DNA from 2 places in the Paraburkholderia sp. BL10I2N1 genome. Region 1 is predicted to be linked to the other one. Evidence: riboswitches for the same ligand, from Rfam matches in the RefSeq annotation. Region 1 holds a riboswitch; the other holds the start of a gene.

Region 1 (5,874 bases):
GACACGGGCACGCTGCCAAGCATGAGCGATGCGACAAACACGACGACCGCCAGCACGCCGAGCACGAGCCAGATCGTCGCGGCGCGCTTCGCGGTCATGCCGGCAACGGTACGCAGTGCGAGGCGACTCATGGGCGTGGTTTCAGAAGACACAATGGCTCAGTACACCATGCGCATCACTGCTGCTGCCAGCCGAGCGTGAGCCAGGCGCCGCGTCGTGGCGTGTTGTATGTGTAGGCCAGTTCATAGTCCTTGTCGAAGAGATTCTGGATCTGCGCCGCCACGTACCACGCCTTCGTGATGTTGTAGCGCGCGGACAGGTTCACTACACCATAGCCGCCGAGCGTGTTGCCGGTATCGTCGCGCTCGCCGCTTACGATCCACTCGCCGCCCACGCGCCATCCGGCAACGTCGCGGTTCACCGAGAGCGATGCGAAGCGGCGCGCGCGCCGATTCAGATCGGTGTTCGTGTCTTCGTCGACGGGATTCTGCAACGTCACCGAAGCACGCACGTCAGTCTTGCCCAGATGGCCGCTCCACGATCCTTCGAGCCCCTGCACCTTCGCCCGCCCGACGTTCTGCGCAACATACACGCCCGGCGTGACCTGTTGATACTCGATCAGGTTCGTATAGCGCGTCTGGAACGCGGTCAGTCGCAACACGCCCAGGGCATCCGATGCGTACTGCAACGCCGCTTCAATCGAATGACTGTGTTCAGGCTGGATCGACGGATTGCCGCTCCCCGGAAAGTACAGATCGTTGAAGGTCGGCGCGCGGAACGCATTCGACCAGCTTGCGGTCACCTTCCAGTGCTCGTTCAGATCGTGGCCATAGCCGAGATAGTAACTGTTCGCGCCGCCGAAATCGGAGTACTGGTCGCGCCGCACGTTGGCCTGGAACTGGCTTCGGCCGAAGCGCCCCGTATAGCCGATAAACCCGGAGTCCACGTGACGGGCGGGCGCGCCGTACTCATCCGAATCGAGGCTCTGGTCGAGATGCTCGTAGCCTGCCTTGACCTTCTGCTGCGACGCGAACGTGAAATCGTTCTGCCACGTGTACTGATTATTGTCGGTGTTGAAGTGGTCGGCATAAAGGCCGTTCAACGCCGTCGTGCTGCGATCGTTGCCCGTCGCGACGACGAAGTGCGTCGCCCACCAGTCGGTCACGCGACCGTCCGCGAATGCCGACGCCTGCTGAACCCTGCTGTACAGGTTGTTGAGATCGGTGGGCGCGCCGAATGGATCGTCGAAGCTGTTGTTTCCGTTCGACTGGAAATAGCGGATGCCCGCGTCCCACCTGTCGTTGAATGTGTGGCGCAGCGATGCCGAGATGCTTTCGTTCAGATAGCCATTGGCGTTCGGATTGACCGGCGCGAGCGCGGGATCGATCGACGAAAAGCCATCGTCTTTCGTCCGCGCGAGCGACAGGCTGAAGGTCGTCGCGCCGTCCCTGTCGAGCGCACCGTTCACGCCGGCCTGCTGGCTTTGCGTGTGATAGCTGCCGTAGCCGACGGAGAAATTGAAGCGCGGTGGATGATCGCCGCCGTCCTTCGTGAACACCTGCACCACGCCGCCAATCGCGCCGGAACCATACAGCGCCGACACATTGCCGTTCACCACTTCGACGTGATCGACCTGGTCGAGCGGGATCTGCTCGATCTGTGCGCTACCGAGGCTGACCGAATCGACACGCACACCATCTATCAACACGAGCGACTGCTGTGCCGAAGCGCCCCGCAGGAATAGACTCGAGGACGAACCCGGGCCGCCATTGCGCACGATCTGCGCGCCGGGCGCGAGCTGCAGCAAACCCGGCAGATCGCGCGCCGTGGTGTCGGCGATGTCCTGCTGGTCGAACCGCGTGGTCTGAGGGATCGCGTCGGCGAGCGGCTGCGCGCCGCGCTCCGCAGTCACCACGATCGGCGTGAGCGTGGTGCTGGCGGACTTCGTGGCGGGAGCGGCCGTTGTGCTGGAGGTTGCAATGTTGCCCGGCGCGACCGACGGCGCCGTATCCTGCGCGAGCGCAGGCGCTTCATCCGTGGTTGCGGGCAAGGCTTGCGCGCCGAGCGGCAAGCCGGCCACGGCGAGTAGTGCCGTGCCGGCGATGGGCGTGTACATCCGGTTGTTTCCTGTGGATAGCGTGCCCGGCCTGCTTCCCCGCGAGCCGGTGCGTAACAGGGCGGTCCGCCGGCGTGAAGCCACGCGGACGACGCCCCTCACTCTGGCCGGTATCCGGGCTGGCGACACATCGACCCGCCTTCCCACGCAAGAATTGCGCAGTGGCATTGCGCGCCTCGCCGGAGACGCGCCCAGGTCGACCTGCATGACATCATGCGGTCGCTTACCGTTGCGGGGGCAGCACAGGTTGGCTCGTCCTGGCGGACGCGGCTTCCTGTTTCCCGTTTAACTGCGCACGATGTGAAAACGCGCGCGGGCACCAAAGTGCCGCAAGTGTAGGAGGGGCTTCCTGGGGCGTCAAGAATGGTCGATTCCTGCAATTCGCGTGCGCACGTCGCGTGCAATGTGAGCAAAGTTTCCGCATGTCACAGGCACGAAACTCGCTCGAAACAGGCATAAAGCAGGTATAAAGCAGAGATGTTACGTCTCGAAACGAGACAATTGTCGGAAGCTGTCACATTCCGCGCTAAAATGCCGTGTCTTTAGAGGACGCAGCACATGCTCACCGAACTCGAAACACTCTCACAGAATATTGGCCGGCTGATCGAAATCAGCCAGCGTCATCACGAAGCGCGTCGCGCGCTTGAAAAGCAGCTCGCCGACGCTCGCGCAGAATGCGAGGCCGCGCGTGCCGAACTCGAGCAGATGCGCGAAGAGCGCAACGCGCTGCAAGCGGAGCGCGATTCGCTTTCATCGAAGATCGACGACGCCCAGGTGCGGCTGAACGCCATCCTCGAAAAACTCCCGCGTGCGAAAGCGCACGCCGAGCCGGACAATCAACTTGATCTGCTCGCGTCGTCGCAGCAGGAAGTCGAAACCGAAGCCGGCGGCGACGTCACCCGCCACGGAGAAAATGCATGACCACAAAGCAGATCGAAGTCTCGATCCTGGGCCAGCCCTATCGTCTCGCCTGTTCGTCGGAAACGGAAGCCGCACTGCTCGAAGCCGTTGCTCGCGTCGATGCGGAGATGTCGAAGATCCGTTCGACCAGCAACGTTCGCGGCCAGGATCGCATTGCCGTCATGGCTGCGCTGTCGCTGGCATCGGAACTGCTTAAGTTGCAGGCTAGCGTACGTCACGGAGAATCATTTCCCGCCGAGGAAATCCGGCGTACAATGCACTCAATGAACGAACAGCTGGGCGCGGTAATCCAGCAGTACGGTGTGCAGTAAAAGTTGTTCAGAGGCAGGCCATCTGGAACATTGGGCCCGCTTCGGATTCAGAGCAATTCGCGAGGTAACCTCAAGCGTCTGGATCCAGTCAGTTTTATCAGCTTCCCTGCCTGGTTCGCCAAGGTCATATATTCCTTGAACCAATGCCATGTGCACGGTTGCGGAAATTTGCAGCACGGGTGTGCGCGTCACTCTGTCTGATGTACCCGAAGTGCTGCTAACTGCGACCAATTCTGAACTCCCGGTTCAGGATGCCGGCCTAGCGGCTATGGCGGGGACCTATTCAACGGCATCGGACATTCGTCCGATGCCGTTTCCGTTTGTAGTGTTCCGTTCGTAGTTCCGCATCGCTAGCACCGCGTCACGCATTGCGCTTATCCTGTGTTCTTCTCAACGTTCAAATCGACTCATGCGCTACTGGCTAATGAAGTCCGAACCGGACGAAGCAAGCATCGACCACCTCGCCAAAGCCGCTCGGCACACCCTTCCCTGGACGGGCGTGCGCAACTATCAGGCGCGCAACTTCATGCGCGACATGATGCAGGTGGGCGACGGTGTTCTCTTCTATCATTCGAGTTGTCCAGAGCCAGGCATCGCCGGGATCGCAGAGGTATCGTCGACGGCCTACCCCGACCCCACCCAGTTCGATTCGAAAAGTCCGTACTACGATCCGAAATCGAGCCGCGAGACACCGCGCTGGATACTGGTCGACGTGGCCTTCAAGAAGAAGATCCCGTTGATTCCGCTCGCAAAGCTGCGCGAATATCCTGAACTTGCGGACATGCGTGTGCTTGCCAAAGGCAACCGGCTGTCCATCACGCCGGTCACTGAAACCGAATGGCGCTTCATTACAAAGCAACTCGCCTAGCGGCTGTGCGCGACATCGCGCGGCATCGCCTGGCCGGACCGTCGCGTAGAGGAACCAACCTGATCTTACAGACGCCTAACTGATCTGCAAGCACCGTGCCACTCCGATGCACGGTGCCTGCATCGCGACAGCCTCGGCGGGCGCCCGATTGGACTTCAACTGCCTCCCGCCCGATATGAGGCATCGCTTACAACCTGTTCGAAGAAGGAAGCAAACGATGACCAGAAAACACGCACTCGCCTTCGCTCTCGCTGTCGCGTCCGCGGCACCGCTCGCGTTGTCGCTGGCGCCAGCAACCGCCCGCGCGCAGACTATCGTGCAGAATCAGCCGTCGGGCGTGTTGTCGCTGTCGGCGCAGGCCAGCACGGAAGTGCCGCAGGATGTCGTCAACATCACGCTGTTCTATGAACAGGAATCGAGCGACCCAGACTCACTCACCAGCACGCTCAACGAGCGCGCTGACGCGGCTCTGCAAAAGGCCCGCGGTGTGGCTGGCGTCACCGCGCGCACCGGGGCGTTCTCGATCTTCCCGTCAACCGATCGCGACGGGCGCATCTCCGCGTGGCGTGGCCGCACGGAAGTACAACTCGAGTCGCACGACTTCGCTGCGGCATCGAAGCTCGCCGGACAGATGTCGTCGATCATGCGGGTCGGCAATGTGTTGTTCTCGCTGTCGCCGGAAGCGCAGCGCGCCGCCGAACAGAAGCTCACAGGTCAGGCGATCGCGTCGTTCCGTCAGCAGGCCGCTTCATCGGCACAGGCGTTCGGCTACAACGGCTACACCATTCGCGAAGTCAACGTCGGACATAACAGCTTCATACCGCGTCCGATGATGATGATGAGCGCCCATGCAATGAGCGCCGATGCCAAGACCGCCGCGCCGATGCCCCTCGAAGGCGGCACGTCCACGGTGACGGTGAATGTATCGGGTTCGGTCCAGATGAAGTAATACGGCGCGCTCCATTGGGGCGTTTCGTTCATTGCCCGCAGAAAGGCAAAACGCCACGGCATGCCGTGGCGTTTTGCCTTTCTGCCTGTGAAGACGCATCAGTTCGCGCCGACCGCCTGTGATTGCTGACGCTTGCCGCGCCGATACGACCACACCAGCAGCGCGATGCCCACGAGGACCATCGGCAGCGAAAGCCACTGCCCCATCGAAAGCCCCAGCGCCAGCAGTCCCAGAAAATCGTCCGGCTCGCGTGCGAACTCCACTGTGAAGCGGGCCAGCCCATAACCGATCAGGAACACGGCGGACGCAGCACCCACCGGACGCGGCTTGCGCGTAAAAAACCACAGCACGAGGAACAGCGCGACACCTTCGAGCGCGATCTCATACAGCTGCGACGGATGCCGCGGCAGCATGTGATATTGCGCGAACACATCGGCCAGATGCCAGCGCGTCGTCAGTTCCGGATGCGTGGCGAGCCAGCCGGCGTCCTCATTGGCGGCACCCGGAAACAGCATCGCCCATGGCGCCGACGGATCGGTCACGCGCCCCCACAACTCACCATTGATGAAATTGCCGAGGCGCCCCGCGGCGAGCCCGGTGGGCACCATCGGTGCGACAAAATCGGTGACCTGCAACCACGTGCGCTTGCGCTGCCATGCGAACAGCACCATCGCGAACGTCACGCCGAGAAAGCCGCCATGAAACGACA
Region 2 (5,874 bases), on a different contig from region 1:
ATAGGTTTCCATCCACAGAATCCGGCCATCCGGGCGCGGGAAGCGGCTCACCTGGGAGGCCTCCGTCGCGTCACGTGCCAGCCGGCCGATGGTGGCGGCCAGCGCCTCGCGATCCTCGGGCAAGACAAGGTCCGGGTAATACACGCCTACGAGATCGTCGGGCGCCCATTTCATGACGGCCTTCGCGCGTGGCGAAACATAGGTGAGACGGCCATCGAGCGACATGCTCATGACGATGTCAGTCGCGTTCTCCGCCAGGATCCGGTAGCGGCGCTCACCCTCGCGCAGCAGCCCGACGAGGCGGTTGCGCAATGACTGGGTGACGCTGATCGGCAGCGCGATGCCCAACGCAGCGAGCAGGAACAGTTGCAGCGCGAAGATGCGCCCTTCCATGCTCTGATAATGAAACATCCAGAGCGGTCCCAAACCGCGCATCGTGAAAGTGACCGCAATCGCAAGGCATAGCAGCAAACCCAGCAGCACGCCGGCGAGATCGGCCTGAAACGCCAGCAGAACGATCGGCGGGAGCGCCCAGTAAAGCAGATGAAAACGGCTTTGCCCGAATACGCCCATGGTCACGACGCAGACCAGTAGCAACAGCAGCCCCGTCTTCCAGCGGCGCTCGGGGTGCAAGAGGCCCTTTACTTCGCCGGTCCAGAAGACCACCGCCGCCGGCGTAAAGAGGACGAGACTCAGCGCATCCGAAACGAACCAGTTGGCGAGGTTCGGCAACATATACCCGCTGAGTTGTCCGCGCAGCAAGGTTACGGCGACGAGCCCCGACAGGACGGGCGCAAGCAGGATGGCGCCAGCGAGAAAGCGGATGAGCTGCTTCGGACGGATCAGTTCGACGACCGACGAGATACGTGGCGCGAAGCTGAACGCCACCAGCACTTCGAGCATGTCGGCCGCAGTGTAGGAGGACGAGACCGCGAGACTCAGGCCGAGCAGATTGGCCGCGAGATTGCCCGCCAGCCCACCGGCAAACACCCAGGCCACCCGCCCCGGGCGCGCCACCATCATCTGCGCGAGCAGCACGGCGTTGGTCAGCCAGATTGGGGCGATTTCGCCGGCCATACTCTTGAGTGCCCCGCTCGCCATGCAGGTGAGCATCGTCGCCACGAACGCAAGCGACAGGGTCCAGAGCGGTCCGGCCCATCGGCGTGAACGCAATGACTCAGCAAACGCCTTAAACCCAGGAGTTGGCCCTTCGGATGACAGCCCCATTTCTTCGCTCTCTCTGGTTCTTTTTCTTGCAATCCGCGGAAATCCGCGGACGATACGCCAGCTTCGCTGGGGTCAGGATATTCCGGACATCGCCCCTAGACCCCATCGGGAGAAGCGGTAAACCGCCCTTACGAATCTGCTTATCGGCAGGTTGAGCCGGATCTTGAGACTTTCTTCATGCGACTCTCACATTAAAAGCAATTCAACCTTGGACTTGCGGGCACCAGCCGCGCGGGCGCGGACAATGTCCCGCACCATGGCAAGACGCCGAACGCAACCGTGGCGGCACGGTCGGGTTCGGCGTCAGAAACACGCGGATGGGATTGGGCTTGCTAAATGATGTGAAGAATACGGCTGCCGAGAGTTCCGGTGAAGCCGGCGCCTGCACGGCCAACCGCACGACTTGAGCAGCGATGCAGCCCGGGCGCCGGAAGCAGTCAGCCCGCTACTGCCAGGCCGACTTGCCAGCTGCACGCCCACCCTGCTGCGCGCGCTCACTGCGTTCGACCAGCCAGCCGAACAACAGGCCGATGGTCGTCCAGACGATCAACTGCATGCCGATGGCCGCAACGCGGAAGTGCCACAGCAGCGTCGCCGGAAAGGCATCGGGTACTTCGTTGATCGTCGGCAGAGCGATCTGCACCGCCGCGATGATCGCGACGTATACCAGGCCGCCCACGATCGCCGCATTCCACTGGCCGAAGCGCGCGACTGCGCGTCCTCGCACCTTCAGCGAGAACACCAGTGCGGCAATTGATATCGCGATCATCAGGAAGAACAGCCCGGTACGCTGGCCGATCGTTTCAGGGTCGCCGATCGATGGTGGATTGGCCGGGTACTTGAGATTCGGCACGATCACCAGCGCAATGAACGCCGCCGCCGCAAGCGCCGCCGACAACGCGCGCGGACCGAGCTTGCCGACCCGCCCGTACGCATACGCGAAGGTGAGCGAGAACAGGCCGCCGAGGGCCGCGCCATAGACCACCACGCCAGTCAGCAAGCCGAGACCCGCCTGCGTTTCACGGCTGACCAGTTCCGGCTCCGCCGCTTCGCCGCGTGCGGCGGCGGCTTTTTCTTCGAATGAAATAGCCTGATTGACGTGCGGTTCACCGGCCACCCGGGCGAATGCGAACGTGAGCAAGCCCGCGGCGATGCCTGCGAGCATCCCGCGCAATAACAGTTTGCCTACCATGAAGTTTCCCCGTTAGTGACAGGGGAAGCCGAGCAGATGGCGAGCGTCGTGAACGAACTCGTGCACGTACATGCCAGGAACCAGCGAAGTCGCGCCCTGTTCGGCGCCGACGAAATACAGTGCGAGCAACAGCAGCAAGCCGCCGAAGACCACCCACGGAAGCAGTTCGCGCAGGGGGATCGGTGTCGGTTGAGCAGTTGGCTCGAAAACGGTGTCAGTCATGACGGAACTCTCCAGGGGTTACGCGCCCCGATAGTCGAACAGGAAGGGATGACACGAAGCTCAGGTCTGGCTTTCGGCTTGTGGATGAACCGATTACAGTGGCGCGACCGCGCCGGGCTTACACCGGCTTCCTCGCTTCGGTGCCGTTATTCTACGCGCTAAACTTCGCTGCGCAGCGCGATGAATGGACAAAGCGCGCGGTACTTTCAACCAGAAGGACACAGGATGCAGACACGCCTGCTATTGATCAGTCACGCTGCAACGGCGGCGCTGCGCAGCGGACGGTTTCCCGCCGACGATCCGCTGGACGCGTGCGGTCTCGCCCAGGTCGCGGCATGCCGCGCGCGCGTGATGTCGCTGGCTGGTAAGACGGATGCGGTCTTCTGCAGCCCCGCGGCATGCGCGCGTGACACGGCTGAAGGGCTTGGATTCACCGCCGTCCCCGTCGAAGCGCTGGCCGACATGAACCCGGGGCAATGGCGTGGCAGGCGTCTTGCAGACGTCGCCAGCGAAGAAGCCGATGCGCTGGCGGCATGGGCTCGCGAGGCCGGGGCGGCGCCTCCCGATGGCGAGTCGTTCGCAGCGGTGCGCCTGCGCGTCGGCGGATGGCTCGATGCGCTCGAGCTGGATCACTCCTCCACGGCCGTCGCCGTCACGCATGCCGCCGTGATCCGGGCAGCGATCGTTCATGCGCTAGGTGCTTCACCCGAGTCGTTTGCGCGCATCGAAATTCCACCGCTTTCGGTCGTCGAATTGCGGTGTTCGATCCGCGGCGGGTGGACGTGGTGGGCCGCCCAGACGCAGTGAGCATCGTTGATGTCGCGGTCGTCGCAGCCTTGCGCGATCGGGATCAGAACCGGTGGCGGATACCGGCTGCGATCAGCAACTGGCTGCGGCTCGCTGAGGGATCGCGCTCGTTTTGATGACCGGCGGTACCCCTAACGACGGGCGCTGATACAGACCGGCACGAAAAGCCGACCTCGCAAGGGTCGGCTTTCTTGTTGGTGGCAGGGCTGGAGCATCCGCGCGACCTGTTGGCCGTCATTGCCTGGCAATTCTTGAAAGAACGTCTGAGGAATTACGGCTATTCTGGAAAGGGTACGCTTCCGGGGTGGTGAAGCAGTGCTTATTTATATAGGAGACTTAAAGATGCAGGAACAGCAGAAAAACGAAACGACGTACCTTTTTGTCACCATCGGTTCGCGCACCAGGCGCGGCGGGCGTGTCACCCGGGTAACGACCCAGGTGGAGACTAACGGACAGGGCCTCGCCCGTGTGGGCGATGTGGTCACCTACGACGACGGCAGCGCGGCCACCATCATTGACGGCGCAGGCTGTGCCGCTCTCTGTGAAGATAAGCCGCTCGCGCTGGTCGGTTCACGTCTGAGCAACGGCGACACGATCACGGAAACAATGCAGGATGAATGGGGCATCACGGTCCGCCATGGCGAACAGATTCCCGGCCTGTTTGATCCATCCTATACGATGCCCCCGACCGTTGCCACGCACGAAGGGGGCACCGATGCGTAAGGCAGCGGTACGGAACGGCGACCCGACGACAACGGGCGGTTTTGTCATTGGTTCCTCGACGAGGATTACCGATCACGGGAAAAAGGTCGCGCTGGATGGCGACGTGGCGACCTGCGGCAACTGCAAGGGGACCCACAGGATATTCGGAACGGGCAAGGGAATATCCGATAAGGGGCGCAACGTTGTTGTTGACGGCGATTCTGTACTTTGCCCGTGCGGGAAGAACTGGGTAATCGTCGGCAGCAATCCGGGATACTTTCTCAACACGGACCGGGGTTCGGCGGGCGCGAGCAACGCGGCGAGCGCGGCGCAATCCGTCATTGTGACGGGCGCACCGGCTGCAACCTACGACGAACAATTCACGCTAACCGATGCCGCAGGTAAAGCGCTCGCGGACACGTATTACACCGTTCGCCTGCCATCGGGTGAACTGCAACACGGGATTACCGATTCATCCGGCAGAACGGCACGTTACAAGACGGATGGCGCGCAACGCCTGCGTGTTTACATGGGTCACAAGGAAGCGTAATTGACCATTTACTATGCAGCCGTGGAAGGCGATCCGCTCGGCAATGGGAATGGAAGTCACGTGATCGGCGGTGCGCAACATGCAACCATCGAAGGCCCAGACGGCCGGACGCGCGGGCAGACGCACCTAGGACAAAAAGCGTGGTGTTCAGTGTGTCAGTCTTTCAGTGAAATCGTTGCGGGTGCGGGATATCGGACTATCTGCGCGGCTGGGACGGTATCCTGGACGCACAGGAAGCGGTTGGCGGCGATATCGGGCTTTGCAAATGCGAACGGCACCCGCGCGTCGTGTCTTCTATGCAAGTAGCTGCAAATACATCGACAGCGGCAGCGCGCCAGCAGTCAGCGCGCAAGCCAGTTCGGCATCCGCGCCACGCGCTACCTATGACGAACAGTTCACGCTCAGGGACGGTGAAGGCCGCGCGCTCGCGGACACGTATTACACGGCTCGCATGCCTGCCGGCGAACTGCAGCACGGCGCAACTGATTCGCAGGGACGCACAACGCGCTATGAGACAGACGGCGCTCAATCCATCCGAATTTACCTTGGTCACAAACAGGAGGTCTAATGCCTGATGCACTCGCAACCGCAGTAACAAACACCAGTCCGAATTCAAGCGTAAACGTCCAAACGGGCCGGCTTTCCAAGCCTTGGTTTGTATCTAATGACGGGTTGTCATTTATCGCCGTGTGGGAATCGGGTACTCTTAACGGCATCTACGGAGGTCACAAAGTAATCGAAGGTTTTATTCTGATGGCGTACCGTGATAATGTAGGAATTCCGACAGTCGGATGCGGGCATCGCATCCTTCCTTCCGATCACATCAATGTCGGGGATACCATTTCCTTAGAACGCGCGCGAAACCTCAAGAAGAAGGCTATAGAGCAGGTTGAGAAGCGCCTAAACTCTGACATAAAGGTACCTTTATATCAATATGAATACGATGCTTTGGTGAGCATTGTCTACAATTGTGGTGCGGGAGATGGCGCTAAGGAGATAATAAAAAAAATAAATTCCGAGCATTACAAGGAAATGCCAGATTATATTTTGCATTATCGTGTAGGCACAAATAAGGGGGTTGGCAACCGGCGTGTTGCTGAGTCGCGTTTGTTCAAATCCGGGGTTTATGATGCTTCTCACTAGCCCCCGCCTTATCTGTCTAGCGTCCCTCGCT

Evidence for each region. A riboswitch is a leader RNA that binds a small molecule or an ion and turns the genes downstream of it on or off. The one in region 1 is predicted to bind cobalamin.
Region 2: linked by a shared signal. The riboswitch ahead of B0G77_RS29785 (CbtB-domain containing protein) and the one ahead of B0G77_RS00925 (TonB-dependent receptor) in region 1 are both predicted to bind cobalamin.

What each region holds. Positions count from the first base shown of each region.
Region 1 is NZ_SNWA01000001.1:200,774-206,647, forward strand. Features, by position in the region: gene B0G77_RS00920 (iron ABC transporter permease) at 1-131, opposite strand, end outside; gene B0G77_RS00925 (TonB-dependent receptor) at 176-2,116, opposite strand; cobalamin riboswitch at 2,204-2,455, opposite strand; gene B0G77_RS00930 (ATPase) at 2,675-3,037, shown strand; gene B0G77_RS00935 (cell division protein ZapA) at 3,034-3,348, shown strand; RNA gene ssrS (6S RNA) at 3,449-3,630, shown strand; gene B0G77_RS00945 (EVE domain-containing protein) at 3,758-4,216, shown strand; gene B0G77_RS00950 (SIMPL domain-containing protein) at 4,434-5,165, shown strand; gene lgt (prolipoprotein diacylglyceryl transferase) at 5,264-5,874, opposite strand, start outside.
Region 2 is NZ_SNWA01000002.1:1,726,533-1,732,406, forward strand. Features, by position in the region: gene B0G77_RS29775 (diguanylate cyclase) at 1-1,173, opposite strand, end outside; gene B0G77_RS29780 (CbtA family protein) at 1,673-2,419, opposite strand; gene B0G77_RS29785 (CbtB-domain containing protein) at 2,432-2,641, opposite strand; cobalamin riboswitch at 2,683-2,822, opposite strand; gene B0G77_RS29790 (histidine phosphatase family protein) at 2,867-3,448, shown strand; gene B0G77_RS29795 (PAAR domain-containing protein) at 3,791-4,171, shown strand; gene B0G77_RS44715 (PAAR domain-containing protein) at 4,164-4,700, shown strand; gene B0G77_RS29805 (hypothetical protein) at 4,966-5,268, shown strand; gene B0G77_RS29810 (lysozyme) at 5,268-5,843, shown strand; gene B0G77_RS29815 (hypothetical protein) at 5,830-5,874, shown strand, end outside.